One region of the Photorhabdus antumapuensis genome, then DNA from elsewhere that is predicted to be linked to it. Evidence: predicted binding sites of a transcription regulator. Region 1 holds the regulator's gene; each other region holds the start of a gene.
What was found. Region 1 encodes CRP, which controls carbon source genes, mostly activating them, when cyclic AMP is high. Its sites were predicted from a motif close to ATGTGANNNNNNTCACAT; they were not measured.
Positions count from the first base shown of each region.

Region 2: the regulator CRP is predicted to act here: its motif matches at 2,400-2,417, upstream of udp (uridine phosphorylase).
Region 3: the regulator CRP is predicted to act here: its motif matches at 5,041-5,058, upstream of msrB (peptide-methionine (R)-S-oxide reductase MsrB).
Region 4: the regulator CRP is predicted to act here: its motif matches at 2,071-2,088, upstream of yrbN (protein YrbN).

Region 1 covers NZ_JAHZMK010000023.1:28,110-35,940, forward strand. The annotation lists gene murP (PTS N-acetylmuramic acid transporter subunit IIBC) at 1-1,002, shown strand, start outside; gene KZ793_RS09465 (LysE family translocator) at 1,071-1,679, opposite strand; gene KZ793_RS09470 (hydrolase) at 1,784-2,764, shown strand; gene KZ793_RS09475 (YheU family protein) at 2,761-2,979, shown strand; gene KZ793_RS09480 (phosphoribulokinase) at 2,998-3,867, shown strand; gene KZ793_RS09485 (OsmC family protein) at 3,992-4,399, opposite strand; gene crp (cAMP-activated global transcriptional regulator CRP) at 4,721-5,353, shown strand; gene argD (bifunctional acetylornithine/succinyldiaminopimelate transaminase) at 5,403-6,614, opposite strand; gene KZ793_RS09500 (aminodeoxychorismate synthase component II) at 6,737-7,312, opposite strand; gene KZ793_RS09505 (YcgJ family protein) at 7,556-7,831, shown strand, end outside.
Region 2 covers NZ_JAHZMK010000021.1:18,311-26,141, forward strand. The annotation lists gene KZ793_RS08260 (DedA family protein) at 89-625, opposite strand; gene KZ793_RS08265 (tyrosine-protein phosphatase) at 694-1,476, opposite strand; gene udp (uridine phosphorylase) at 1,571-2,326, opposite strand; gene pcp (pyroglutamyl-peptidase I) at 3,006-3,662, shown strand; gene KZ793_RS08280 (intradiol ring-cleavage dioxygenase) at 3,906-4,739, opposite strand; gene metE (5-methyltetrahydropteroyltriglutamate--homocysteine S-methyltransferase) at 4,983-7,259, opposite strand; gene metR (HTH-type transcriptional regulator MetR) at 7,368-7,831, shown strand, end outside.
Region 3 covers NZ_JAHZMK010000028.1:44,246-52,076, forward strand. The annotation lists gene KZ793_RS12975 (NAD(P)H nitroreductase) at 1-138, opposite strand, end outside; gene sppA (signal peptide peptidase SppA) at 309-2,174, shown strand; gene ansA (asparaginase) at 2,298-3,311, shown strand; gene pncA (bifunctional nicotinamidase/pyrazinamidase) at 3,455-4,093, shown strand; gene KZ793_RS12995 (YeaC family protein) at 4,157-4,426, opposite strand; gene msrB (peptide-methionine (R)-S-oxide reductase MsrB) at 4,509-4,919, opposite strand; gene gapA (glyceraldehyde-3-phosphate dehydrogenase) at 5,263-6,258, shown strand; gene KZ793_RS13010 (D-hexose-6-phosphate mutarotase) at 6,383-7,261, shown strand; gene KZ793_RS13015 (MipA/OmpV family protein) at 7,359-7,831, opposite strand, start outside.
Region 4 covers NZ_JAHZMK010000021.1:100,268-108,098, forward strand. The annotation lists gene KZ793_RS08590 (DEAD/DEAH family ATP-dependent RNA helicase) at 61-1,995, opposite strand; gene yrbN (protein YrbN) at 1,985-2,065, opposite strand; gene nlpI (lipoprotein NlpI) at 2,167-3,051, opposite strand; gene pnp (polyribonucleotide nucleotidyltransferase) at 3,174-5,303, opposite strand; gene rpsO (30S ribosomal protein S15) at 5,550-5,819, opposite strand; gene truB (tRNA pseudouridine(55) synthase TruB) at 5,942-6,889, opposite strand; gene rbfA (30S ribosome-binding factor RbfA) at 6,889-7,299, opposite strand; gene infB (translation initiation factor IF-2) at 7,365-7,831, opposite strand, start outside.

The DNA.
Region 1 (7,831 bases):
CAGATAGCCATTCAGGGTGTTGAGCACCCTAATACTGTTTTGGTTGAAATCACCGGCTATATGAAAGTTTTCAGTAAAGGCATGTTCAGTTTTCTGAGTATTCTGATTGGTTATAACGCGCAAAAAGCCTTTGGTGGCTCGGGAATAAACGGGGCCATTATCGCCTCGCTGTTTGTACTCAGTTATAACCCAGACGCCACCAGCGGTTTTTATTCCGGTATCTCTACTTTCTTTGGTTATAGCATTGATCCACGCGGCAATATTATCGGCGTTCTTATCGCCGCTATTCTGGGAGCATGGGTAGAACGACAAATCCGTAAGATCATTCCAGACAATCTGGATATGATCCTCACCTCGGCTATTACCCTGCTAATCATGGGGGCCATTACCTTTATCCTCATCATGCCACTAGGGAGTTATCTGTTTAGCGGTATGTCATGGTTATTCCTTCACCTTAATGGTAATCCTTTTGGTACAGCAATATTGGCGGGGCTATTTTTACTCGCGGTTATGTTTGGTGTTCACCAAGGGTTTGTTCCGGTCTATTTCGCTCTCATGGACGCACAAGGCTTTAATTCTCTGTTCCCAATTCTTGCAATGGCGGGCGGAGGACAAGTTGGTGCAGCGCTGGCGCTGTATGTCAAAGCGAAAAAAGACTCTCTGCTACGCACGCAGATAAAAGGTGCCATTATTCCAGGCTTTCTTGGCATCGGTGAACCTTTGATTTACGGCGTCACACTTCCACGGATTAAACCCTTTATCACCGCCTGTTTGGGCGGTGCCGCTGGTGGTTTCTTTATCGGTTTGGTGGCTTATTTAGGTTTGCCCGTTGGATTGAATACGGTTTTCGGCCCATCCGGATTGGTCGCACTGCCGTTGATGACCTCCAACAGCGGGATTTTTATCGGCATGGCAGTTTACGCAACGGGGCTGATAATTGCTTATATCAGCGGTTTTGTACTAACCCTGATCTTCGGGAGTAAAAAAAGAGAGACGCTTTAACACCGATGTCCAAAGCCAAAAAGCATGAATAAATATTCTTTATAACCAGAATGCCATTTACGGATGAATTACCCAAACCAAATCAATGGCACACAGGTTGCCGTCAATATGCCCATCGTAATATTGAACAGAAACCAGGCATTGCGACTACGAAGTAACGTTCCAATCAATGAACCAAAACCCGCCCACACCATGCCACACAAGAAATTAATAAACATCACCGCGATACTGATCACAATGATGGAATAGAGGTAGTGATCACCAGCAATACTGTAACTGCCAACCGCGCCCACCCCTATCAGCCAAGCTTTCGGATTCAAAAACTGCAATAACCAACCTTGATACCACCGCACCGGCTTGATAACAGCGCTATCTTTGGTATCCAGACGTCGGTAACTGGCTGTTGCTGTTTTCCATGCCAACCACAGCAAATAGAAGCTACCTGCGATTTTCATAACCATGTGAATAGCAGGATAGACCAACAGCAATGCCGCTATTCCGAAAGCAGCCAGATATAAAATCGTCTGCATGCCCAGAACAACGCCAAAGAGCAACCCCAAAGAGCGGATAAAGCCGAAGTTAGCGCCTGATGAAGTCAGCAACATGTTGTTTGGACCCGGCGTAATGGCAGAAATAAACAAAAAAGTTATTAATGAAAAAATCAGGCTTGCTGTCATGAAGAGTTACCTTTCATCCTGAATAATGGCGTTTCCCTTTCACAGAAAATATCAGTATGTTATTCACCATACAAGATAACTAATCAATTTAACTCGAAACCATTATGACTGATATCTTTCGTCCTCTAACCGGAGCCAGTAATCCGCATTTGCAGACACTCCTTCCGCGTCTGGTGCGGAGGAATCCTGAACTGCAACCATATTGGCAACGACTTGATTTACCAGATAACGATTTTGTTGACCTGGCGTGGAGTGAAGATCCCACCACCGCAACACACAAGCCACGATTGATCCTGTTTCATGGTCTGGAAGGCAGTTTCCACAGCCCTTATGCTCACGGTTTGCTGCATATCTGCCAGGAAAAAGGCTGGCTTGGTGTTGTCATGCATTTCCGTGGATGCAGTGGTGAACCGAATCGCCAGAAACGTCTCTACCATTCTGGCGAAACAAGCGATGCCCGTTATTTTCTGAACTGGTTAAAACAGACCTACGGTGATGCGCCCACCTCAGCCGTAGGTTATTCAGTCGGCGGTAATATGCTGGCCTGCTATCTGGCAGAAGAAAAAACAGATGCCCGGATCAACGCTGCCGTTATTGTTTCCGCTCCTCTGATGCTGGAAGCCTGTTCCCTGCGGATAGAAAAAGGATTTTCTCAGGTTTATGAACGCTATTTACTTAATAGCCTGAAACGTAATGCCACCCGCAAATTGTTACGCTACCCCGGTTCACTCCCCATTAATTTGTCTCAGGTAAAAAGATTGAAACACATTCGGGAATTTGACGAAATTGTGACCGCAAAAATCCACGGTTTTAAAAATGCAGCGGACTATTACCGCCAATGTAGTGCTCTGCCGCGTCTGCCTGATATTACCGTGCCACTACTGATTATCCATGCTAAAGACGATCCCTTTATGGCACCGGAAGTTGTCCCTGATCTCAAAATGTTACCCAAAAATATTGAATACCAAATGACAGAATATGGTGGACATGTCGGCTTTGTCAGTGGTTCATTGAAGAAGCCACAAATGTGGCTGGAACAACGCATCCCAAATTGGCTGTCATCTTATCTGGAGCAACCACAATGATTATTCCGTGGCAACAACTGGAACCAGAAACTCTGCTAAATTTGATAGAGAGCTTTGTCCTCCGGGAAGGCACTGACTATGGCGAAGATGAAAAATCGCTTGAGCAGAAAGTCGCAGACATACGCCATCAATTGGAACGGGGAGATGTTATGCTGGTGTGGTCTGAACTGCATGAGAGTATCAATATTGTGCCAAAAAAAATGTTCCATTCTTAACATTATGGAGTTTACTGAATGTCTGCCAAACATCCGATTATTGCCATTACCGGCTCCAGCGGTGCCGGAACAACCACCACTAGTTTAGCTTTCCGTAAGATTTTCCAGCAACTTAACATCAGTGCAGCGCAGATAGAAGGAGATAGTTTCCACCGTTACACCCGCCCTGAAATGGATGCCGCAATCCGTAAAGCCAAAGAGCAAGGAAGGCATATCAGTTATTTTGGGCCAGAAGCCAATGATTTTGGCATGCTGGAAAAAACCATGATTGATTATGGTGAAACCGGTGAAGGCCGCCGTCGGAAGTACCTTCATACCTATGACGATGCCGTTCCTTACAACCAGCTCCCCGGTACATTTACACCGTGGGAATCTTTACCCAAGCAGACCGATGTGCTGTTTTATGAAGGTCTGCACGGTGGCGTTGTCACACCACAACATAATGTTGCCAGTCATGTTGATCTGCTAGTAGGAGTCGTGCCGATTGTCAACCTTGAATGGATACAGAAACTTGTCCGCGATACCGGAGAACGAGGACACTCGCAGGAAGCTGTGATGGATTCCGTCGTGCGTTCTATGGATGATTATATTAACTACATTACGCCACAATTCTCGCGAACACATATCAACTTCCAACGTGTCCCTACCGTTGATACATCCAATCCATTCTCAGCCAAAGCCATTCCATCACTGGATGAAAGTTTTATTGTCATCCGCTTCCGTGATCTGACTCAAATTGATTTCCCATACTTGTTAGCAATGTTACAAGGCTCATTCGTTTCAAGCATTAATACCATCGTGGTCCCCGGTGGAAAAATGGGACTAGCAATGGAATTAATTATGACGCCATTGGTACAGCGATTACTGGAAGGGGAAAAGATTTGTTAATCAGCGCCTGAGGTAAATTTAGAAAATCTGGTAGCTAAATTTGCATCTTATATTATTCAGTTAAAAAAGCAGGTAACTGAAATATTAGTTACCTGATGTTATTTTTTAATCAAGAAATAATATCTTAATCTATATCTTTAACTTCAAAACTGTGGGTAATTTCAACTGATTTCCCCAACATCAACGCAACAGAGCAATATTTTTCTGCGGAAAGCATGACTGCACGTTCAACCGCTTTATCTATTAAATCCTTACCCGTAACAATAAAATGCAGATTAATATGAGTAAACAAGCGTGGCGTCTCTTCACGACGGCGGGAAGTTAACTTTACTTCACAATCTCTTATGTCATACCTGCCTTTCTGCAAAATAGAAACTACATCAATCGTACTGCAACCACCGGCTGCCATTAATACCATTTCCATTGGGCTCGGTGCCTTATCGCCGGCATTACCATCCATCATGATCTGATGACCGGAAGATGACTCCCCCAAAAGAGACAATCCTTCAACCCATTTTACCCGCGCTTGCATAAATACCTCTTAAGTCGCTCTTTGCATCCAAGCCTACTCTTTCAGTATTAAACTGGCAATCTAATGAGCGGTTTATTATGCTGAAACAACACAAGACAAGACAGAAGCCTTTTCCTGTGTTAAAAACAGAAGCGGGCCAGGTATATATAGGTTAAGATCAATACCCTAAGGTTCAAATTTCAGATAACCTATATAAAACCCTCACCTGTCGGTTTTTCAACAAACTAATATGTTAAGCTAGTGTCTTTATAAGCCAGCCTGACGAGAAGCTTTTAGATTCTCGTGTTATTTAGGCAGCGATAACAACAGAGGATGAAGCGAATGGTTCTCGGCAAGCCACAAACAGACCCCACTCTTGAATGGTTTTTGTCACACTGCCATATTCATAAATATCCATCTAAAAGTACGCTTATTCATCAAGGCGAAAAAGCAGAGACGCTTTACTACATCGTAAAAGGCTCTGTTGCGGTTTTGATTAAAGATGAAGAAGGCAAAGAGATGATCCTCTCCTATTTAAATCAGGGAGATTTCATTGGTGAACTTGGATTATTTGAAGAGGGGCAAGAGCGTACAGCCTGGGTTCGGGCCAAAAGCGCCTGTGAAGTGGCTGAAATCTCCTATAAAAAATTCCGTCAACTGATTCAGGTAAACCCGGATATTTTGATGCGTTTATCTGCCCAAATGGCAAACCGTTTGCAAACAACTTCTGAGAAAGTCGGTAATCTAGCTTTCCTGGATGTTACCGGCCGGATTGCCCAAACTTTATTGAATCTGGCGAAACAACCAGATGCAATGACCCACCCTGACGGGATGCAAATCAAAATCACACGTCAGGAAATTGGTCAGATTGTTGGCTGTTCCCGCGAAACGGTTGGTCGTATTCTGAAAATGCTAGAAGATCAAAACTTGATCTCCGCACACGGCAAAACAATTGTTGTTTACGGTACCCGTTAATTCCTGATTAATCAGCGCATTATATTGCGCTGATTTCTCTTATACTTAATTACACCAACTGGTTAATTGCCAGTTCCAACCGTTCCATTCCTTGAGCAATCTCTTCTTCACTAATAATCAACGAAGGCGTGAAACGCAATACGTCACCACCCGCACTCAACAACATTAAGCCATTTTCAGCCGCCAGTTGCAGAATATCTTTAGCTTTTCCCTGATATGGCGCTTTGAGTTCCGCACCAATCAGCAGACCGTTTCCTCGGACTTCACCAAATATCGAATATTTCTGATTGATATCATTCAGAAAATTCACCATTAAATTATGGCGTTTTTCAACTCCCGCCAGAACCGCTGGTGTATTAATAATATCAAAAGCAACATTTGCAACTGCACAAGCCAATGGATTACCGCCATAAGTTGTACCATGAGTTCCCGGCGTCATCACTGAAGCAATATTCTCTGTCGTCAACATGGCGCTGATAGGGAAACCATTTCCCAATGCTTTTGCCGTGGTAATAATGTCCGGCGTAACGTCATAATGCATATAAGAAAATAGCTTACCAGTACGTCCCATCCCACTTTGCACTTCATCAAACACCAACAACACCTGATGCTTATCGCAAAGCTCACGCAACCCATGAATAAATGCCGGTGCTGCCGGCATAACTCCCCCTTCTCCCTGAACCGGTTCTAATACAACAGCACAAGTATGGTCATCTATGACGGCCTTCACTGCATCTAAGTCATTAAAAGGTACATGAATAATATCCGCAGGTTTTGGCCCAAAACCATCAGCATATTTTAGCTGACCACCCACAGAGACAGTAAATAGGGTTCGACCATGAAAACCCTGATGAAATGCGATAATTTTGGTTTTATAAGGACTGTGACGAGTAATTGCATAGTGGCGAGCTAGTTTAAATGCTGCTTCATTCGCTTCCGCTCCTGAGTTAGCAAAAAATACCCGCTCAGCAAAAGTCGCATCAATCAGTTTCTGCGCCAGAATCAAAGCGGGTTCATTGGTGAAAATATTACTGATATGCCAAAGTTTCTCCCCTTGCTGCTTCAAAACATCTACCAACGCGGGGTGACAATGACCCAAAGCCACAACAGCAATCCCTCCCGCAAAATCAATATATTCTTTCCCATGCTGATCCCATACACGACTACCTTGCCCTCTCACCGGTATAAACTGCGCTGGTGAATAAATTGGCAACATAACTTGATCGTATGTATTTCTATCTACTGCGGTATGCTCCTTCATTTTCCCACCCGTTTTTTATATACACGCCATTCAGAAGTGAAAACATAATCACCAAATATGCATAAAAAATCAAAGATGGGCAAATGAAAAAGATGGATAAATGAAGAAATTATCGGTATCTGTTAATATCTCAGAAAGTTGCTTAGTAACTGGTGACCTTGCTCACTGAGAATACTTTCAGGATGGAACTGCACACCTTCCAGTGGTAGAGTGCGATGACGAATGCCCATAATTTCATCGACGTTGCCATTATGCTGGCTCCATGCGGTGACTTCAAATGAGGCTGGTAACGTCTCTGCGGCAATCACCAATGAATGGTAACGAGTCGCGGTCAATGGCCGGTTAAGCCCTTTGAACACACCTTGCTGATTATGATGAATAGCAGAAGTTTTTCCGTGCATCACTTCCCTGGCTTTTACCACGCGGGCACCAAACGCTTGCCCAATTGCCTGATGTCCAAGACAAACACCAAGAATCGGCAACTTATCCGAAAAATGAGAAATCGCAGACAGAGAAATGCCTGCTTCATTTGGGGTACAAGGGCCTGGGGAAATAACCAAATGGGTAGGCATCAATCTCTCAATATCTTCAAGTTGCAATTCATCATTACGCTTAACTAAAACATCTGTACCCAATTCACAAAAATATTGATATAAGTTATATGTAAAAGAATCATAGTTATCTATTATTAGTAACATAGGAGTCTATCCTACTCATTTTTATCGCTGTATTTGTTGCCCTGCCACTCCTGCAATTTGTTTATCCTGCACAACTGGCTCCAGGTAAAACGGCCTCGCGACAACGGGGCGGCTATCATAGCACATCAATATTTGTAGCATAGTACAACAAAATCAATGGCTGTTTTTTCCTCAATCAACTTACTCTCATACCCTACAAAACATGTGCCCTATTTTGATATTCAATAAGTAAAGGTAATTGTTATGAAGACAAAACTGATTATAGCATCTCTTTTTTTGCTGTCCTTCCCCACTCTGGCTGTTAACAAAGCTGCCAACATTTTCTTTCCAGAAAAAGGGGTTGTTTGTGATAAAAAAGGAAAATATTGCTCTGATCAACAAGGGCTATCGCTAAAATTAACCGAAAGATATTTAGGCAAAAAAGCGGTAGAACACCTGAAAAAAGAGTTTGGTGATGGAAAAGATGTCGACTTTTCATCTTACACTTTAAGTAACGGCGTACACTGTGAGAGTAAAGAG
Region 2 (7,831 bases), on a different contig from region 1:
CACTCTTCGACCAGATAAACTAAATTGCTACTGTATAGATGTCCAGAATGATTTATACAGATGGTTCAGTCTGCGAAGCTGCTCTCAATTAACTCACCCATTGCACTAACCATTGCAAACCAAACGCGCCTGGAGCTAATACCCCAAAAGACCAGATAAGTGCAGAACAGATATTCGCTATCTGGAAATAACGCAATGGCATGGTACAAATACCTGCGACTAATGGCACAATTGCACGGAATGGCCCAAAGAATCGACCAAAGAAAATGCTCCAGATACCCCAACGTTCAAAGAAATGGTGCACTCGTGTCAGTAGTTGTGGTTTACGAGAAATCGGCCAAACTTTACTAATATCACCTTTAAAATAGGCGCCAACAATATAAGATACCCAATCGCCCAAAAAAGCCCCTGCTGCTGCTGCCAACCAAATTGGCCAGAAATTAAGACCACCTTCGCCTATTAATGCCCCCAATCCAAGCAATATGATCGTTGCAGGTAATAACAAAGAGAAAAAAGCCAGAGATTCACCAAAAGCAAGCAAGAAAACAATCGGCATGATCCAGGTATCATGAGCTTTAACAAAAGCGATTACCAGATCAACTATTTCATGAAGACTCAAATTCATATTCCTGTATTGATTAATACCACATTCAATTTAACCACCGCTGCATTAACCAGAATTAAACCAACTTTTTATTCAAGGAAATAACCTTGTAATTTCTTACGAGCAGAAAAATCAAGGCCAAGATCTTTTTCCAGCCATATATCTACACTGCCATAATGTTGGTTAATACTGTTTAATGCCGTCATTAAAAACTCTTCTCTCACGGAATAAACATAAGCGAATTTATCAACTACATCATCACTCATGGTTTTCGCATGCTCATTTAATAAATATTCACGGTAAGGAGCCAGAGTAAAGTGAGTTACTAAATAATCTTCCATTACCGTATTCAAATCAGCCCCCAGAGCAAACAATACCAGCGCAGAACCTACACCGGTTCTGTCTTTACCTACCGCACAATGCTGGACTATCCCACCTTTTTCCGGTTGTTGCAGTAATTTAACTAATGTCTTATAGGCTGAATTTTTCAGAGGCAGTAATGCATAAAGACGGAACATAAATGTTTGCGGATCAAATTGTTCCAACATATCTGATGTCAACTTCTCCAGATTCGCATTCACTTCCTCAGATAATGGATTGGCCGGGGCATGATGATAATTAGCGCCATTCCATACCAAATCGGGCTTATCCGCTATTTCACTGGTATCACGATAATCTATGATTTGAAAGAGATTTCTATTTTCCAGGAAAGATTGGTCTTTTTCTGTTAAGCGATCCAGAGAACCTGAGCGGAAAAGTAAACCTGATTTGATTTTTCCACCATTCGCTACTTTTTTACCGCCTAAATCACGAAAATTAATCCCTCCATTGAGGGGAAGTACTGATGGGTGCAATAAAGATGTTGTGATCATGATGACTTTTAATGAGTTGTTAGGTATTAAAACATTAACAGATTTCTCTTTAAAATAAGAGTGAGCCGGAATACTCCGGCCCAAAAAGTATGATTTACAACAAACGGCGAGCAGCTTCTACGACAATCCCCAATGCGTTACTTTCTGTTTTCTCAAGTAATTCAACATTAGGAATCTCCTGCTGAGTACGGTTAACAATGACACCAGCAACCATACCCGCACGTAGCCCTTGGCTTGTACACATTGTTAATAAAGTTGCCGATTCCATTTCATAATTCATGACGCCCATCGCCTGCCATTCAGCCATTGAGCCTTTGAAACGGCTCACAACCCGGCCAGAATAGGTATCGTAACGCTCCTGACCGGGATAAAAAGTATCGGAAGAGGCCGTTATCCCCACATGTACCGTTGCACCCAAATCTTTTGCTGCTTCGTACAAAGCAGTCGTACATTCAAAATCAGCAACCGCCGGGAATTCCATCGGAGCAAAATGCAGGCTGGCACCATCCAAACGAACAGCAGCGGTAGTCACCAACACATCACCAACATTGATATTTTCCTGAATTGCACCTGTTGTACCGATACGCAAAAAAGTACGCACCCCCAATTGCGCTAATTCTTCAACAGCAATAGAGGTTGACGGGCCACCAATACCCGTAGAGCACACAATGACAGCCTTACCATCAATTTCTGCCCGCCATGACGTAAATTCACGTAAAGAAGCAAGATGAACCGGGTTATCCATCAATCTTGCGATTTTTTCCACACGTTTCGGATCACCCGGAACAATAGCTAAAGTTGCGCCTTGCAGGTCGCTTTTGGTCAGACCTAAGTGAAATACATCAGACATATCAGACTCCTCAGCAAGAAAATTTATAATGAAATTAGTTGAGATCTACTGTACTGAGCATTTAGACATCTTTTAGTGATAAATGTCACTTCAAAGTAATATAAAAAAGAAAAACGTACATTATTTTGAGACATAAATCACAAAATAACCATGAGACGATAAAGAAACAGGGCATTTTCTTCCGTCCATAAACTAACTTGAATGAGCTCATATTATGGAAAAAACTATCCATTGTTTAGTTATATTTATATTTCAAACATACCGAGAAAAATATATCACGGATTATCTCATCGAAATATTTTTTCCCTGAGAGTTAATAAGGGCTAATATCCATCCCATCACAAAGAAAAATTTATCGTTTCATAACCCGGTCATAAAACAAAATATTTCCAATAAACTATCAACTGAACCAAATATAAATCACCGTCGCTATTAAAATACTCTCCTAACATTTATAAATCAACAACGCAATAAGTTGGACTATTTTTAAAATAACTTTTTCTTATGATTAACATATTAAAAAATTAACTGTATTTTTCTTGCTTATTTACCAACATATTACAATTATATTTTCAACAAAAATAAAACAATTACCAAATATAAATATCACAGTTATCCTTTTATAGGATGCATATTGTTTAGATATATTAGACTCTTTCCACCATATAGGGCACTATCTATGATGACACAAAAAACAGTTTTAATTACAGGTTTCGAGCCTTTCGACAAAGAAAAGATTAATCCATCGTGGGAAGCAGCTAAGCAATTACAGGGGCGAGAATTATGTGGGGCCCGCATTGAAGCGCGTCAGCTTCCATGTGTGTTCGACGTCTCTCTGGCTTGTCTGTATGCTGCTATTGATGATGTACAGCCTGATCTGGTCATTGCCGTAGGACAAGCAGGCGGTAGACCAAATATTACCGTGGAACGCGTGGCAATTAATATCAATGATGCTAGCATTCCTGATAATCAAGGCAATCAGCCTATCAATACCCCCATAGTCGCAACAGGCCCTGCCGCTTACTTCGCCACGTTACCGATCAATGCAATAGTTAAGGGTTTGCGTGACGCCGGAGTCCCTGCCTCCATTTCACAAACCGCAGGCACCTTCGTCTGTAATCATGTCATGTATGGCTTGTTGCATCATTTGGCATACACCAATCCTGAAATACGCGGTGGATTTATCCATATTCCTTATCTACCTGAGCAAGCAGTTCGGTATCCAGGTACTCCGAGTATGACCCTGGAAACAGTTATAACAGCGCTGGAAATTGCTATTGATGAAGCATTAAAAAACAGTGAAGATATCGCCATTCATGGAGGCGCAACTCATTAATTTGACATTCTGTTTGCGAGGCTGAAAGTTTTTCTCTGAGAAAATGACAGGCACAGAAAATATGATCTACTGATAATATCCATCAAACAGTAAAGATAATCCTCTCTGTGCCTGCACAATATCCGTATGTAAATATCAAGTACTGATACTTTATTAAATTATTAATCAGCATACCATTTACATAGGTTACTTTATAATTCAGACTGTTATTACATTGAAGTTTAGTTTATTCAACAAAACCGGTCATACCGTATGGGAATATAAATCATCTTTAGTTATGAAATTAGATATATTTTCCAAGTCTATCGATAGAATTATTTCACCCAGTATCCCACGGTTAATATCAGATTCGTCTATTTTTGTTACTTTTATTTCTGAAAGATGACCACTCATATTTTTAAAATATTCATCCTCATGATTTTTGGTTCGGATTACCCTCCGTTTTGAATACAGATCATACTTATAAACCTCTGTATTGATCTCTTCTGGAAAATACATTTGACCTACAAAAGCAAAGTGCTCTTTGTCAGTCACATCTGTGCTCAATTTTCTGATTCCAATATGAATATGAGTCGCTCTACCAGCATAAAACCCAGGATAAATAGTCGTAAAATTCACTATCCCATTCTTATCCGATGGTTGAGCTCCTCTTAGAAAATTTTTATCATCAGTTCTATTGCTAGAACCTATTCCAGCAACATTAGGTACTATATCGGGGCTGATATAACTCCAACCAGAATATTTTCCCCGACTATTACAATGCCAAATATCAACAAATAAATTATCAACCGGTTTACATGTTTTTTTATCCATGACAGTAATTTTCAATAAAAAAGGTATTCCTACTTCTGAATCGGTAATATCCCTTCTTACAATTTTGTCATTTCGGAAATACGGCCCTGATATCTGCTCTGGCGCAAGCGTACATACGCCTATTCCATGTTGTGGGGATAACTTTGCCTCCGCACGAGCTAAACTCATCGGAGCAAGTGCCGCAGTCGCCGTAATAGCAGCACTGCTTTTTAAAAAATTTCTTCGAGAGCTACTTTTCTTACCTTGCAAATTATTAACATCCATATAATCCTCTCTTTAATTATTAAGTTTCTATTACAATGCTTCCATCTTGTTAATACCCCAGTTATTTTGTTAATAAAATATACTTTTTCAAATACCAATATGGCATATATAAGTTACTAAAAGTTTGGTAATAGAAAAGATCCCAGCTAAGCCGTATCACAATGCGCTACTGCAAAAAAAAAAGATTATTTTATGAAAAATGCCCATCACCAATTAATGGTGACAGGCAAATTGCTGGATTAATTATTTCACTGATTCGCGGAGGCGTTTCGCCGCTTGTACCATGTTTGCCAGTGACTGGCGAGTTTCAGTCCAACCACGGGTTTTCAAGCCACAATCCGGGTTAACCCACAAACGTTCAACCGGAATACGATCAGCCGCTTTACGTAATAGTGCTTCAATCCATTCAATACTGGGTACGTTAGGTGAATGAATATCATAAACACCTGGCCCGATCTCATTCGGATAAGAGAAGTTTTCGAATGAATCCAACAGCTCCATATCTGAACGGGAAGTCTCAATAGTAATCACGTCCGCATCTAATGCTGCAATGGAAGGCATAATGTCATTGAACTCGCAATAACACATATGAGTGTGAATCTGCGTGTCATCTTTAGCAATTGCAGCATTCAATTTAAATGCTTCTACCGCCCAATCAAGATAGGACTGCCACTCTTCCCGGCGCAGTGGTAAACCTTCCCGCAATGCTGGCTCATCAATCTGAATGATACCAATGCCCGCTTCTTGCAAATCGTCCACTTCATCACGCAGTGCCAATGCAATCTGCTTAGCAATCGTCTCACGGCTGACATCTTCCCTTGGGAATGACCAACAGAGAATTGTCACCGGCCCAGTTAACATCCCTTTGACAGGTTTCTCCGTCAGCGATTGAGCATATTTAGCCCATTCTACAGTGATAGCTTCAGGACGGCTGACATCACCAATAATCACTGGTGGCTTAACGCAGCGAGATCCATAGCTCTGAACCCAGCCATTCTGCGTAAAGACAAAACCGTCGAGGTGTTCACCGAAATACTCCACCATGTCGTTACGTTCAGCTTCGCCATGCACCAATACATCTAATCCTAAACGTTCTTGTTCGTTAATTGCCTGCTTAATATGTTCACAGATATTAGTACGATAGCTGGCACCATCCACCCGACCTTTTTTGAAATCCAAACGCAAGCCACGAATTTCCGTCGTTTGCGGGAACGATCCAATTGTTGTTGTCGGCCACAATGGCAAGTTATAGCGCTGACGCTGTATTTCCGCACGCTGTGGGTATGGCTGATTACGCTCACTGTCCTGTGGATTAATTGCGGCAAGGCGCTCAGTAACAGCCTGATTATTCACCCGTTTAGATTCACGACGAGCACGGATTGGCGCACTATAAGCATCCAACTCTGCTTGTTTACCGCCTTCTGGCTGATTCAATCCCGCAGCCAGCAGGGATAACTCTTCACATTTCTGCAATGCGAACGCAAACCAGCTTTTCACCTCTGCATCAAGCGCAGTCTCATCATTCAGATCGATAGGGCTATGCAGAAGAGAACAGGAAGAACCGATCCACAGTGTACGGTTATCTACCAATGGCTTAATCAACTGATATTTAGTCGTTAAATCAGCACGCCACACATTACGACCATTAATCACACCAAGGGAAAGCACCCACTCTTTCGGCAATGACTCATTCAGTTGCGCGATATCATCCTGACCAGCAACCAGATCCACATGTAGCCCTTGTACCGGCAAGGATTTGATCGTTTCTAGGTTGTGACCAACGCTATCAAAATAGGTAGTCAACAATAAGTTAGCCTGCCCCTGTAGTGCCTGATAAGCAACCGGATAAGCTGCCAACCACTCTGCTGGCAGTTCCAGTACCAACGCAGGTTCATCAATCTGAACCCATTCGATACCACGTCTAGCTAACTCAGCCAATACTTGCTGATAAACAGGAAGAATATCTTTCAATAAAGAGAGACGATCAAATACCTGACCTTTCACTTTACCCAACCACAGGTAAGTTACCGGCCCCAGTAAAACGGGTTTTACTTGATGACCCAGAGCCAACGCTTCATCCACTTCTTCTAGTAACTGAGTCCAACTCAGCTTAAATTCCTGCCCTTGCTGAAATTCTGGCACGATATAATGGTAGTTAGTATTAAACCATTTAGTCATTTCTGCGGCAGCAGCAGGTTCACCCGTCGGAGCACGACCACGAGCAATACGGAACAGTGTATCCAGATCAATCGTGCCATCTGGATTCTGGTGACGCGGTGGCACATTACCGAGTAGTAAACTGGTCGTCAGAACATGATCATACCAAGCGAAATCACCAACTGGCACTAAATCAACACCAGCCTGCTTCTGTTGCTCCCAGTGACGGGCACGTAACTCACGCCCAGTTTCCAATAATTCTTGCTGAGAAATTTTCCCTGCCCAATAGTTTTCCTGAGCCTTTTTGAGTTCTCTTTTCAAACCGATACGTGGAAAGCCAAGTGTGTGATTAATAATCGTCATTTCATTATCCCGTCATTTTTAGCCGTCTAGATGTTTACACATCCATAATCAACAGGTAAGGTATAAACCACAAGCGCAATTTATTCATTATCACCTTGAAGGTTTCTCATGATCGAAATAAAACATCTAAAAACATTACAATCATTGAGTCATTGCGGTTCATTAGCGGCAGCAGCCAATCATCTGCATCAAACACAATCCGCTTTGTCTCATCAGTTCAGCGATCTTGAACATCGCCTTGGCTTCCGGTTGTTCATTCGTAAAAGTCAACCGCTTCGTTTCACGCCACAGGGTGAAGTTTTATTACGACTAGCAGAACAAGTTCTCCCTCTGGTTCAAAATGCACTGCGCGAATGTAAAGAGCCGGGCCAAACAAATCTGCGTATCGCTATTGAATGCCATAGCTGTATTCAATGGCTGACACCTGCACTCAAGCATTTCCGAGAAACCTGGCCACAAGTCAATGTGGATTTCAAATCCGGCGTCACTTTTGATCCACAACCTGCACTACAGCAACGAGAATTGGATGTCGTTTTGACATCAGATATTCTCCCTGAAAGTCATTTGCACTA
Region 3 (7,831 bases), on a different contig from region 1:
GTGCCACGGACGTAATGCGCCATGATCAGGTGCTCTCATTCCCGCCGCCAAAATATGCTGTAATGCTTCACCTTGAGGTGCCGGGGTTGTTAAACGTGATACTGAACGTCTGTTCAACAAAAGTTCTAGTGCATCCATTTTTTCTCTCCTAGGTAATGTATTTTGTTATAAGCTAGCATTTTCTGTTTATTTGTTAACAAATAAAAGCCCCAAAGCTATCTTTTCAGACAATATGCCACTATTTGAAGCTGACATTTACATGTCTGATCATTAGGATAGCTTCACTTGATCCTAGTTTTGGAGATGATATGCGTATTTTATGGAAGTTGATCGCAAGATTATTTAAATGGAGTTGGCAACTATTAAATTTTATTCGGGAAGTCATTTCAAACTTGATTTTTATCATGCTGATTCTGGTTGTGGTTGGCGGTTTTCTGATTTACCAACAGCCAAACAAAACGGCAGATAGTTATCAAGGAGCGTTATATGTCAATCTCACCGGTATCATTGTGGATCAGGTCTCCAGCCGTACTCCATTAACTCAATTAGGCCGTGAGTTGTTTGGTACATCCAGCAATAAATTCCAGGAAAACTCCCTGTTTGATATTGTTGATAGCATTCGCCAAGCAAAAACCGATAACAAAATCACCGGGCTGGTGCTGAAACTTGATGATTTCATCGGCACCGACCAGCCCTCTATGCAGTATATCGGTAAGGCAATTAATGAGTTTAAAACTTCCGGTAAACCGGTTTATGCTATCAGTGATAGTTATAATCAGTCGCAATATTATCTGGCTACCTTTGCCGATAAAATCTATCTATCGCCACAAGGAACGGTTGGCCTTTATGGCTATTCAACCAATAACTTGTATTATAAATCCCTGCTGGATTCACTGAAAGTCACCGCGCATATTTTCCGCGTCGGCACATATAAATCAGCCGTTGAACCGGTTATGCGTGATGATATGTCCCCCGCTGCCCGCGAGGCTGATAGCCGTTGGGTCAACGGTCTGTGGCACAACTACCTCAATACTGTCGCTACCAACCGCAAGCTCTCTGTTCATCAAGTATTCCCTGGCGCTGATGAGATGATTGCTAACTTACGTGCTGTTGGCGGAGACAATGCGCAATATGCACTTAAATACAAACTGGTCGATTATGTTGCGCCGCGCAATGTCATTGAAAATGACATGACAAAAGCCTTTGGTTGGGACGAGAAAAACCGTCACTTCAATGCTATCAGCATTTATGATTATGCACCGCAATTGGTGGAAGGCAGGTTATCATCCAAAGGCAATATCGCCGTTATTGTCGCACAAGGTGCAATCGTCGATGGGCAGCAGACTCAAGGCATGGTTGGCGGTGACACAACCGCCGCTCAGATTCGTCAAGCTCGTCTGGATGATAATATCAAAGCCGTTATTCTGCGGGTAAACAGCCCCGGTGGCAGTGTGAATGCTTCTGATGTTATCCGCACTGAACTGGCTGCGCTACGTGCAACGAATAAACCCGTGGTGGTTTCTATGGGGGGAATGGCGGCATCCGGTGGCTACTGGATCGCTACCCCGGCTAATTACATCATCGCAAACCAAAGTACGTTGACGGGTTCCATCGGTATCTTCGGTGTCATCACCACTTATGAAAACAGTCTGGAACATATTGGTATCCACACTGATGGCGTCTCCACGACACCACTCGCGGGCATTTCTGTTACTAAAGGACTTAGCAAAGAATTCTCAGCACTGATGCAGCTTAATATTGAGAATGGCTATAACAACTTTATTGGCCTTGTTGCTACTTCACGCCATAAAACACGTGAAGAAGTCGATAAAATTGCTCAGGGGCATGTGTGGGTTGGTAACGATGCGAAAACTAATGGATTGGTCGACCAATTAGGGGATTTCGATGATGCAGTCACCAAAGCGGCTGAATTGGCAAAATTGGACAACCCAGCGCTTGACTGGATGCAACCTGAAATGTCATTCAGTGAGTTGCTGATGAACCAGTTGACAACAACCGCGCAAGCTATCGTACCGGAAGCGGTTCAAGCCTGGCTCCCCGCTCCATTGGTGCAAGTAGCTCAGGAAGTAAAACAACAGAGTGAGTTCTATCGCCATCTGAATGATCCACAAAATCGTTATGCATTCTGTTTAAATTGCGGAGATATTCGCTAAACAACCGATAACAATGCATGATGCTAGTCATAGCTCGATTAATTTAGCCTGACAAACCCTGTCAGGCTTTTTTTATTTTGCAATACTCCTATAATCCTGCTGATCTTTTTATGAGGTACAATCATGCAGAAGAAATCTATTTATGTCGTCTATACTGGCGGAACCATTGGAATGCAGCACTCATCTCAGGGATACATTCCCGTTTCCGGGCATTTACAACACCAACTAACTAAGATGCCCGAATTCCATCGACCGGAAATGCCGACATTCACCATACGTGAACATCAACCGTTGATCGATTCTTCTGATATGACTCCAGAAGACTGGCAATTTATCGCTGATGATATCCGAGAAAACTACCATGATTATGATGGGTTCGTGATCCTGCATGGTACGGATACAATGGCATTCACGGCATCTGCCCTCTCCTTTATGTTTGAAAATCTAGGTAAGCCAGTCATTGTCACCGGGTCACAAATCCCGCTGGAAGCACTGCGCTCTGATGGGCAGACAAACTTGTTGAATGCGCTTTATCTTGCCGCTAATTACCCAGTTAACGAGGTCAGCCTGTTTTTCAATAATAAACTGTTTCGTGGGAACCGGACCGTCAAAGCCCATGCCGACGGTTTCGATGCTTTTGCCTCACCAAACTGTTCTCCATTAATGGAAGCCGGCATTAACATCAAAACCTTCAATGCATGTTCTGCCCCTGTCAATCACGGTGAGTTTATTACTCATCAGATTACCCCTCAGCCCATTGGTGTAATCACCATTTATCCCGGCCTTTCCAGTCAGGTTGTGAATAATATTTTAATGCAACCGGTTAAGTCTCTCATCCTGCGCTCATATGGCGTCGGAAACGCGCCTCAGCACCCTGAATTATTGAAAGAGCTAAGACAGGCAACAGAGAGAGGGATCGTGGTTGTTAATTTGACTCAATGCATTTCTGGCCGAGTCAATATGGAAGGTTATGCAACGGGCCATGCTCTGGCAGAATCGGGGGTGATAAGCGGCTACGATATGACTTTTGAAGCAACTTTAACCAAGTTGCACTATTTACTCAGTCAACCCTATAGCAATGAAAAAATTCGTTATTTAATGCAACAAAATTTACGTGGTGAATTAAGTTATACCTAATAGATTTCGAGTTGCAGCGCGGCGGCAAGTGAACGAATCCCCGGGAGCATAGATAACTATGTGACTGGGGTGAGTGAAAGCAGCCAACAAAGCAGCAGCTTGAAAGATGAAGGGTATATATTGATAAATAATCAAGGAAAGAGATGAAAACAGCCCTATTACTTATTGATCTACAGAACGACTTCTGTACCGGCGGCGCTTTAGCCGTAGAAGAGAGTGAACAAGTCATTGTTGCGGCAAATCAAGCAATTGCTATTTGTCTGAAACACAATATCAGCATTATTGCCAGCCAAGACTGGCATCCTGCTGAACATATGAGCTTCGCCGTAAATTCCGGCCAGAAGATCGGTGATATCGGTCTATTAAACGGTATTCCACAAGTATGGTGGCCGGTACACTGCGTTCAAAGCCAGCATGGCGCTGATTTCCATCCACAGCTAAACAAGCAAGCAATTCTCGAAATTTTCCACAAAGGTGAAAATCCACAGATCGACAGCTACAGTGCGTTCTTCGACAACGGCCATCAGAGTAAAACCCGGCTTGATGACTGGCTGCAAACACAGCAAATTCAACGTCTGTTTATTATTGGTATCGCCACTGACTATTGTGTGAAATTTACCGCGCTGGATGCGCTGGCATTAGGTTATGAAACCTGGGTCATTACTGATGGTTGTCGGGGGGTTAACCTTAGTCCAAATGATAGCCAATCAGCATTCAAAGAGCTAAAAGAGCAAGGCGCTATATTGATAGAACTTGATCAACTAGAGGGTGCTCTTCTCTGATATCAATCTAAGGCTAGGCTGAGTTTTACACACTCAGCCTGTTCATCACCTATTTGCCAAAGATTATGGTTTGAATGTTGCCACCATTTCAGACTGAAAGATCGCTTTCAGTTCTTGTTTACTCTTCATCACCAACTGACCATCAGTACCAATCGTCATATGTTGCGGATCATGGTTATGCCTTGATTGCCATAGCATAATCATTTGCAAACTATGCTCTTTCTGCTCTACCGTTAGAGGCACACCATCCTGCCATTTACCCAGTTCTACTGCCTGAACCAGGCGTTGATATATTTCTGGTGTCATTACAGATAACAGATCATCCAGTTCCATTGATATTTCCTCATTATTTTCCAGAATTAGCTGAAACGATTCTTAGCGTAAACTAAGATTATGCCCGCAATAATAAAAACAATTAACCTACTGTTTTTTCGCCTGTATTTTCATCAGTAAAGCTTAATGCAGCCGAGTTGATACAAAAACGCTCTCCCGTTGGTTGCGGACCATCAGGGAACACATGCCCCAAATGAGCGTTACAATGACCGCAACGAACCTCAATACGATGCATATTGTGACTATCATCATCAAGATACTGCACTGCATCATGAGTGGCAGGCTGGTAAAAACTCGGCCAGCCACAACCAGCATCAAATTTAGTGTCGGACATAAATAACGGCTGCTCGCAGCACAAACAATGATACACGCCACTTTTCTTATTCTGTAGCAATTTCCCTGAGAATGGCGGCTCTGTCCCGGCATTCTGGGTTACATGACGCTGAATATCAGTAAGTTCTTTATAAAGGGAAATTTCAGGGTTATTAGCCATAACGACCACCTTAATAATAAGACTCATGTTCTCAATAAAATTGATTAATAATAACAAAAAATTAACATTACATCAGTGGAATTTATTTTAAGCGGTTAACTGAATCTGTTTATCCTACTATTTGTGATGTGACTCGCATATCTAACCAATTAACTTTCAATATCTGTCTGCACCTTGATAATGGTGGGCGGCTCAATGGCCAGTACCCTATAGCAAGCGTCTAAATGATGAACTCAAAGCTAATGTTTTTCGGCTATTGACACGATTCCGCTTGACGGCTGGCAAGGTTTTGGTAACTTTAGTAATAATTTTTAATTCACTAAAAAATAGCTGGTGGAACACTATGACTATCAAAGTAGGTATCAACGGTTTTGGTCGTATTGGCCGTATTGTTTTCCGTGCTGCACAAGAACGTTCAGACATCGAAATCGTTGCAATCAACGATTTGCTCGACGCCGAATACATGGCTTACATGCTGAAATACGATTCAACTCACGGGCGTTTCAACGGCACTGTTGAAGTAAAAGACGGCCACTTGGTTGTTAACGGCAAAGCTATCCGCGTTACAGCAGAAAGAGATCCAGCTAACCTGAAATGGAATGAAGTAGGTGCTGACGTTGTTGCAGAAGCAACAGGTATCTTCCTGACTGACGAAACTGCACGTAAGCACATTGCCGCTGGTGCGAAAAAAGTTGTTCTGACCGGCCCGTCCAAAGATGACACGCCTATGTTTGTTATGGGGGTTAATCACCAAACTTATGCAGGTCAGGAGATCGTTTCCAATGCTTCCTGTACCACTAACTGTCTGGCACCGCTGGCTAAAGTTATCAATGATAAATTCGGCATTGTTGAAGGGCTGATGACCACTGTTCACGCAACAACAGCAACTCAGAAAACAGTTGACGGTCCTTCTGCGAAAGATTGGCGTGGTGGTCGTGGCGCTGCTCAGAATATTATCCCATCATCTACCGGCGCAGCTAAAGCTGTTGGTAAAGTTATCCCTGAACTAAATGGTAAGCTGACTGGCATGGCTTTCCGCGTTCCTACTCCTAACGTATCGGTTGTTGACCTGACTGTACGTCTGGAAAAATCAGCCACTTATCAACAAATCTGTGATGCAATCAAAGACGCGGCGGAAGGTGAATTGAAAGGCGTTCTGGGTTACACCGAAGATGACGTCGTATCTAACGATTTCAATGGAGAAAAACTGACTTCTGTGTTTGACGCCAAAGCTGGTATCGCTCTGAACGACAACTTTGTGAAACTGGTTTCTTGGTATGACAACGAAACCGGTTACTCTAACAAAGTTCTGGATCTGATTGCTCATATTTCCAAATAACTGAGTAATTACTTTGTCTGAAAAGAGCTGCCTTCCCCGGCAGCTCTTTATTTCAATCTGTATACAACATGCGTTATTCTTGAGCCATGCCATATCCCAGCTTTGGTTTTACAAGGTTATACGCATGAACGATAAAATTTTTACGTTGCCGATTGCAGAACAGATTTCTCCTGCTATTAGTCAACGAAATATAGATGGGTTCCCACTGATAGTCGTCTCTCATCCTAAAGTTCGTGGTGCAATCAGCCTGCAAGGGGCGCATCTCATCGTCTGGCAACCCAGTGGTGAAGAGCCGGGGTTATGGCTGAGCAAGAAAACCGCATTTGTAGCAGGTACCGCTATCCGCGGTGGTATACCTATTTGCTGGCCTTGGTTTGGTTCCGCCGGAGCACCAAGTCACGGCTTTGCCAGAATTCTTCCCTGGGAATTTAGCGCACATAATGAACATGAAAATGGCGTCATATTAACTTTCACGCTGAAAGACAATGAATATACCCATAAATTGTGGCCTTATGATTTTACCTTGATTGCCCGTTTCAAACTGTGTGAAACCTGTGAAGTGGAGCTGGAAACCTATGGTGATTATCAAGCAACTTGTGCCCTGCACACTTATCTGAATATAGGCGATATTAATCAGGTTTCAATTAGCGGTTTAGGTAAATATTTTACTGATGCGGTTGCTGACAAACAGCAACACACCACGGCAGAGCATCTTATTTTCAATGGTCGCACTGATCGCATTTATACCAAGCCGGAAGATTTTAATTTGATAAGGGATAAATCGCTGAAACGGACTATTGAAATTCACCATTACCATCACAGTGATGTTGTATGCTGGAATCCAGGTGCCCAATTATCGAATAGCATGAAAGATATGGACAATGAAGGTTATAAAAATATGGTTTGTGTAGAAACAGCTCGCATCAATAAGCCACTAATCTCTAAAGATGATAGTCCAGCCCATATTTCGGTTTTAATCCGTTGCCGGAAAGATTACCAGTAAATATCTCACTCATTCACATTAGAAAGACTGAATACTATCCCATGAATTCAGTCTCTATCCAATATTATCGCCATGAGTAATTAAAAACTATATGTAATTAAAAACTATATGTAACACCTGTCCAAACAATACTTGAATATGACTTATTAACCATTGGACTATCTTTAATTTCACTCGGTAAACGCTCAACACGCCCCATCATAAATACAGACCATTCCTGGTTAAATTTATAATTAGCAGATAATTCCAGATAGGGCGTCCAGCTATCATCTGGCGTGTGTTTTTCTAATCCGCTACGGCGAGATTCACTATCTTTAATGCCATATTCATAACGATTTTGTTTTTTACTATTCCAAACCACACCTAATCCTGGTTGTAATGACCAATCATCACTTTTAAATTCATATAAATAAGCCAGGTCAATCGTTATGCCTTTACTTTTACTCAACGTATCCGCAGCAAAAGAGCTACGCAACGTTCCCCAATCTTCAATATGACGATAGCTAAAGCCGCCCATCATGGTATCATGGCGACGATCCAGCTTTTTCATCTGCTTATCTTCATTATCTT
Region 4 (7,831 bases), on a different contig from region 1:
ACTGACAACAAAAACGGCTCCTATAAAAAGGAGCCATTTTATCATTCAAATATCAGTTAATTACTGCGCGTTACTGTTGTTATAACGACGGCGTGGAGCAGATGAACCATTCTCATCGCTACGACCACGGAAATTGCTACGGTTTTGGCCTTCACCGCGACTTTCACCACCACGACCTTCTCCACTACGGCGTTCACCGCTGAAACGACGGCCACCACCGTTGAAATTCTCACGATCACGGCGAGGAGCATTGCCATTACTATTACCGTTACGTGGGCCACCACGGCGTTCACGACGTTCAAATGGTTGCGCATCCCCCATTAACTGCATATTCATTGGTTTATTCAGAATACGAGTACGGGTAAAGTGAGACAACAAGTCGCCTGGCATACCTTTTGGCAGCTCAATTGTAGAATGAGTTGCAAACAGTTTAATGTTACCAATATAACGGCTGCTGATATCGCCTTCGTTAGCAATCGCACCAACGATATGACGAACTTCAACACCATCGTCACGACCCACTTCAATCCGGTACAGCTCCATGTCACCAACATCACGGCGCTCACGGCGAGGACGATCACCACGTTGTTCACCCCGCTCACCACGATCATCGGAACCATTGCGACGACGATCATCACGCTCGTTGAACTCGCGACGAGGACGGCGAACCGGATCTGGTGGCAGAATCAACGGACGCTCACCTTGTGCCATTTTCAACAACGCCGCTGCCAGTGTTTCTATATCCAGATCTTCCGCAGGTTGCAATTTGGACAACAGAGCACGGTACTGCTCCAAATCGCTGCTTTCCAATTGTTGTTGCACATTGGCTGCGAATTTTTCCAGACGGCGCTGACTCAGCAACTCGGCATTCGGCAGTTCAACTTCAGGGATAGTCAACTTCATTGTACGTTCAACGTTACGCAGCAGGCGGCGTTCACGGTTTTCTACAAACAGTAATGCACGTCCCGCACGTCCCGCACGACCTGTACGACCAATACGGTGAACATAAGATTCCGCATCCATTGGAATATCATAGTTAACAACCAAACTGATACGCTCAACATCCAGACCACGCGCTGCAACATCCGTTGCGATCAGAATATCCAAACGACCATCTTTCAGACGTTCCAGTGTCTGCTCACGCAGTGCCTGATTCATATCACCGTTCAGGGCCGCACTATTGTAGCCACTACGCTCCAGTGCTTCTGCCACTTCCAGCGTTGCATTTTTAGTACGCACGAAAATAATCGCAGCATCAAAATCTTCAGCTTCCAGGAAACGCACCAACGCTTCATTTTTACGCATACCGTAAACAGACCAGTAACTCTGGCTGATGTCAGGACGGGTAGTTACACTCGCCTGGATACGCACTTCTTGCGGATCGTTCATAAAACGGCGAGTAATGCGACGGATAGCTTCTGGCATCGTTGCAGAGAACAGCGCAGTCTGATGTTCAGCAGGGATCTGGCTCATGATGTTTTCAACATCTTCGATAAAGCCCATACGCAGCATTTCGTCTGCTTCATCCAAAACTAAACCGCTCAGGTTAGACAGATCCAACGTACCACGCTTCAGATGGTCCAGAAGACGTCCTGGTGTACCCACAACAATTTGTGGCCCTTGACGTAAAGCACGTAACTGAACGTCATAACGTTGCCCACCATACAGTGCAACAACATTCACATTACGCATATGTTTAGAAAAATCCGCGCACGCTTCGGCTACCTGTACCGCCAGTTCACGGGTCGGTGCCAACACAAGGATCTGCGGAGCTTTCAGCTCAGCATTGATGTTATGCAATAAAGGCAGGCTGAATGCCGCCGTTTTACCACTGCCGGTCTGTGCCATACCCAGCACATCACGACCATTTAATAAATGGGGGATACATTGTTGCTGGATTGGAGATGGCTTTTCATAGCCAAGATCTTCCAGTGCAGAAAGAATAGGTGCTGATAAACCCAGATCAGCAAAGGAGATTTCAGTTTCAGTGGTCATGTAATGGTGCCTCATTAGTTATGGCGGCCAGTCTACATAACGCATTGAAAAAAATTTCGGTCATTTTCATTTAAAATGTGAACTGGCTCAAAGTATGTAATTAAACGAACAAACAAGCCCTCATCGGTCAAGATGATGGACTTTGCAAATCGATCTCGAAATGTTCGTCAGCTATTGCTGGTCCGATTCTGATAGGTCGTCTTGTTCCTGGCCTAACAGCGCCAATTCCAACAATGCATAGCGGTGCTCAACAAAGTTATGTGCATTGTTAGCCACCGTCAGCTTGAATAACGCAGAAGCGCTATCCTTGTCCCCCAGACTTAGGTAATGTTTACCTAAATAGAAGTCAGTTTCACTGAGATGCTCAGCGAGCGAAGTGTTATCCGTTGCATTCTCTTTCAGGCGATCCATCAATGTATATTCACTGATTTTGCCTAAATAGAATTCAACTATATTCCAGCCCCATTGCCCCCGGTTCGCTCTTTCGTAATGTTGCGACAAGTTTACCATCGCTCCTTTAGGATAAAATTCTTTTTCCACCAGGTATAACCACAACGAACGGAAGGGATCATTTGGATCGTCTTGATAAAACGCCTGCAGATCATCCTGCGCTAACTTATACCGGCCACCGTAATACAACGCGATGCCACGGTTCAGACGCGCGTAATTGTAAGTTGGATCAAGCTCTAATACAGAATCAAACGCTTCATAGGCGGCATCAAAATTGCCAGCCTGCGTAAAGTAAATTCCCAGATAATTAAAAATCTCTGGAATATTAGGCCGAATAGACAAGGCAATAGAAAAATCATTCCGTGCCAAGGCTCTCAGCCCGAGACTATCATACAGCACACCCCTCTCATATAAAAGCTGTGCGTACTCATCTTCTGTCAATGATCGACTCGCAAGAATCTGTTCCATACGGGCCAGAATAACTTCCTGCTGCAATGAAGGTTGTAATGGAATAGCAAAAACTTCGTTTTTACGCCAATCCTTGCTGCTGCATCCTGCCAAAATAAGTATTGCTACAGCATAACACCAGCGCAGAAAAAAATTCATTTCCTACTCCCAAAGTCAGACATTGATTAAGAATGCCCTATCACCTATTGCATTTATTGGGCCTCCTGCCCTGAGTCTGTTAAACGGCGCTTTTTTACAAGACACCGTTTATGACATCAAATTTATTCTGCTGATTGTGGTGCTGGTGATGCTTCCTCAACAGCTGTGCCGGCTGTCGCTTCTTTGATGCTCAGGCGAACACGACCCTGGCGATCAATTTCCAGTACTTTAACTGGTACTTCCTGACCAACCTGCAAATAGTCAGCCACTTTCTCAACGCGCTTATCAGCAATCTGCGAAATATGTACCAGACCTTCTTTACCACCACCGATAGCCACAAATGCGCCGAAATCAACGATACGGGTTACCTTACCGGCGTAAATACGGCCAACTTCGATCTCGGCGGTAATTTCTTCAATACGTCTGATTGCATGTTTTGCTTTTTCGCCATCAGTTGCAGCAATTTTCACCGTGCCATCATCTTCGATCTCAATGGTAGTGCCGGTCTCTTCAGTCAGTGCACGGATAACCGAACCACCTTTACCGATAACATCTTTGATCTTGTCCGGGTTGATCTTGATAGTATGAATGCGTGGTGCAAATTGAGAAATATCATCACGTGGAGTGGTAATTGCCTGCTCCATCACGCTCAGAATATGCAAACGTGCACCTTTTGCCTGATTCAACGCAACTTGCATAATTTCACGGGTGATACCTTCAATTTTGATATCCATTTGCAGCGCACTGATACCTTCACAGCTACCCGCTACTTTAAAGTCCATGTCACCCAGATGATCTTCGTCACCCAGAATATCAGACAGAACAACAAAGTTATCACCTTGTTTCACCAAGCCCATTGCAATACCAGCAACAGCAGCTTTAATCGGCACACCTGCATCCATCAACGCAAGAGATGCACCACAAACAGATGCCATTGAAGATGAACCGTTAGATTCTGTAATTTCAGAAACTACACGAACTGTGTATGGGAACTCGTTAGCTTTTGGCATGACTGCCAATACACCACGTTTAGCCAAACGGCCATGACCAATTTCACGACGCTTTGGTGAACCCATCATACCTGTTTCGCCAACAGAATATGGAGGGAAATTATAGTGCAGCAAGAAGCGATCTGTACGTTCGCCCATCAGTTCATCAATGATCTGTGCATCACGTTCTGTACCCAAAGTCGCAGTAACCAGAGCCTGAGTTTCACCGCGGGTAAACAATGCGGAACCGTGAGTACGGGGCAGAACACCAGTACGTACGTCCAACGCACGAACCATATCTTTTTCGCGGCCATCAATACGTGGTTCACCGCGCAGTACACGGCTACGAACAACATTTTTCTCTAAGCTGCCCAGAATTTCATGGATTTCCGCTTCTTCCAAAGTTTCATCCTGTTCCAACAGCGCAGCTGTAACTTCATCTTTGATAGCATCAACCTGAGCATAACGCTCCTGTTTCTCAATGATACGGTAAGCATCACCCAAACGGCTTTCTGCCAATTCAGCTACACGATCATGCAACGCCTGGTTAACAGGTTCTGGCACCCAATCCCATTTCTCTTTGCCTGCTTCCGCAGCCAACGCATTAATGTTATCAATAACCACTTGTTGTTGATCATGGCCGAACACTACCGCACCCAGCATTTGCTCTTCAGTCAGCAGATCTGCTTCAGATTCCACCATCAAAACAGCACCGGCAGTACCTGAAACCACCAGATCCAAACTGCTGTTTTTCAGTTCATCACTGGTTGGGTTCAGCACGTATTGATCATTAATATAACCAACGCGGGCAGCGCCAATCGGGCCATTAAATGGAATACCAGACAATGCCAGCACAGCAGAAGCGCCAATCATTGCAACGATATCCGGGTTAATTTGTGGATTGACAGAAACCACAGTCGCTACAATCTGAACTTCGTTTAGGAAACCTTCCGGAAACAGAGGACGCAGAGGGCGATCAATCAAACGTGCTACCAACGTTTCGCCTTCTCCTGGGCGGCCTTCACGACGGAAGAAGCTGCCTGGGATACGGCCTGCGGCGTAAGTACGCTCCTGATAGTTAACAGTCAGCGGGAAGAAATCCTGACCAGCTTTTACTTTTTTCTGACCAACAACAGTTACGAATACAGCAGTGTCATCCATATTGACCATGACAGCAGCCGTGGCCTGACGAGCCATCATACCCGTTTCGATAGTAACAGTATGTTGACCATATTGAAATTTACGAACAATCGGATTCAGCAAAATAATATCCTTTCGTTAACGTTGTCTTTTATATTCAGCAGACAACAATGAATGATCTCTTCATGCCACATCCTCGCGACTAATGACAGCTCTCACTCCTTTAAGCACTCTCATTAGCCGCGCGAACCTCTGTAACCGAAGAGCCTTACCCAAAAATCATCATCAGCATTCTTATGCTGTTACGTATGATGACTTCTCAGAAGAAAAGGGGCCATATATGGCCCCTTTCCACTGAAACTTGCTTGATTAGCGACGTAAGCCAAGACGCCCAATCAGCGCGGTGTAACTTGTTACATTTTTACGCTTCAGATAGTCCAGCAATTTACGACGCTGAGAAACCATGCGCAGCAGACCACGACGGCTATGGTGATCTTTTTTGTGCTCTGAAAAATGGCCTTGCAGGTGGTTAATCTGCGCAGTCAGCAAAGCAATCTGCACTTCACTAGAACCACTGTCATTCGCATCACGACCAAATTCAGCAATAATTTGCGCTTTTGCTTCAGTACTTAGAGACATATTACAACTCCAAAAATACATAAATTAAAATTACGGGTGCCGATCTCTAATTCAGCCACCCAACATATAGCTGCGCCATTCTACGCTGCAAATAAGTTAAGCGCAAGATAGCCCCAAATACCCTAATCCCGGCTTTCAACAACCAAACGGCGAGGAGCAACAAGCCCATCATCATTGATAACAGCAATGCCAATGAATTTCCGGTCATCACCTTCAGTTACACGTACCATACTTTCAACTAGAGCTGGGGATTTAGCACTGCGCACCGCCTGGCCTTGTTTAAAATAAGCCGCAACTACTGGAATCAAATTAACCTCTGGGAAATGAGCAATTGCGCTATCCATTGGTAATAGTAATGAATCAATTAATTCGCCCACAGGTATTTCCTGAGCTTTGGCCTGCTTTTGCAATTCATATAATTGCTCAAATGTCACCATGCGATCATTTGGATAATTCGCTACCTGTAAACGTCTTAAATAAATAACATGAGCACCACAGCCTAATAATTCACCTAAGTCATCAATAATAGTGCGAATATAAGTTCCTTTCGAACAGTATATTTCCAATTCCAGTTCATCATCTTCCCAACGGATAAACTGTAATTCATAGACTGTAATTGGTCGTGCTTCGCGTTCTACCTCAATCCCCTGACGAGCATACTCATACAATGGCTTTCCCTGATATTTCAGTGCAGAATACATGGAAGGAATTTGCATGGTATCACCACGGAATTTATCCAAAGCTTCATTAAGCTGAGCCTGATTTATCCGGATTGCTCTTTCACTGATGATCTGCCCATGTGAATCAGATGTGTCAGTTCGCTGACCAAGACGGGCTATCACCCGATAACGCTTGTCAGAATCCAGTAAGAACTGGGAAAACTTCGTCGCTTCACCCAAGCAAACCGGTAGCATACCCGTTGCCAGTGGATCCAACGCACCAGTGTGACCAGCTTTGTTGGCGTTGAAAATACGTTTTACTTTTTGCAACGCATCATTAGAAGAAATATCCTGCGGCTTATCCAGTAACAACACGCCATGTATATCACGACCGCGACGACGACGCCCCATTACTTCTCCTCTTTGTGATCCACAGAAACCCGGCGCTGTTCATCATTCTTCACGACATTAGTGACCAGATTGGACATCCGCATCCCCTCTACCAGGGAATTATCATAGGAGAAAGTCAGTTCTGGTACGACACGCAAACGCATTGCTTTACCCAGCAGAGAACGAATAAAACCAGAAGCTTCATTCAATGCCTTAATACCTTTTTTCACCACATCGGAATCATGTTCTTCAGTCAACACATTCAGAAAGGTAACAAATACTTTGGCGTAAGCCAAATCACGGGAAACTTCAACACCAGAAACAGTTGCCATACCAATCCGAGGATCTTTTACTTCTCTCTGTAAAATGATGGCAATCTCTTTTTGCATTTCCTGTGCAACGCGCTGAGTACGGCTGAATTCTCTTGCCATTGCTATATCTCCTGACATTTGGGGGGCATAAGCCCCCCAACAATGAAATTAACCAGCGGTAGGAATTAAGCGATAGAACGTTTAATTTCAATAATTTCAAATACTTCTATCATATCTCCGACGCGAACGTCGTTGTAGTTCTTAACGCCAATACCACATTCCATACCGTTACGGACTTCGTTAACGTCATCTTTAAAGCGGCGCAGGGATTCCAGCTCACCTTCGTAAATCACTACGTTATCACGCAGTACGCGGATTGGGTTATTTCGCTTAATGGTCCCTTCAGTCACCATACAACCTGCAATCGCACCGAATTTCGGTGACTTAAACACATCACGAACTTCTGCAAGGCCCATGATCTGCTGTTTATATTCAGGTGCCAGCATACCACTCATTGCCTGTTTAACTTCATCAATCAGGCTATAGATAACGGAGTAATAACGCAGATCCAGGCTTTCATTTTCAACAACCCGGCGTGCAGAAGCATCGGCACGAACGTTGAAACCCAGAATAATTGCATTAGAAGCAGCAG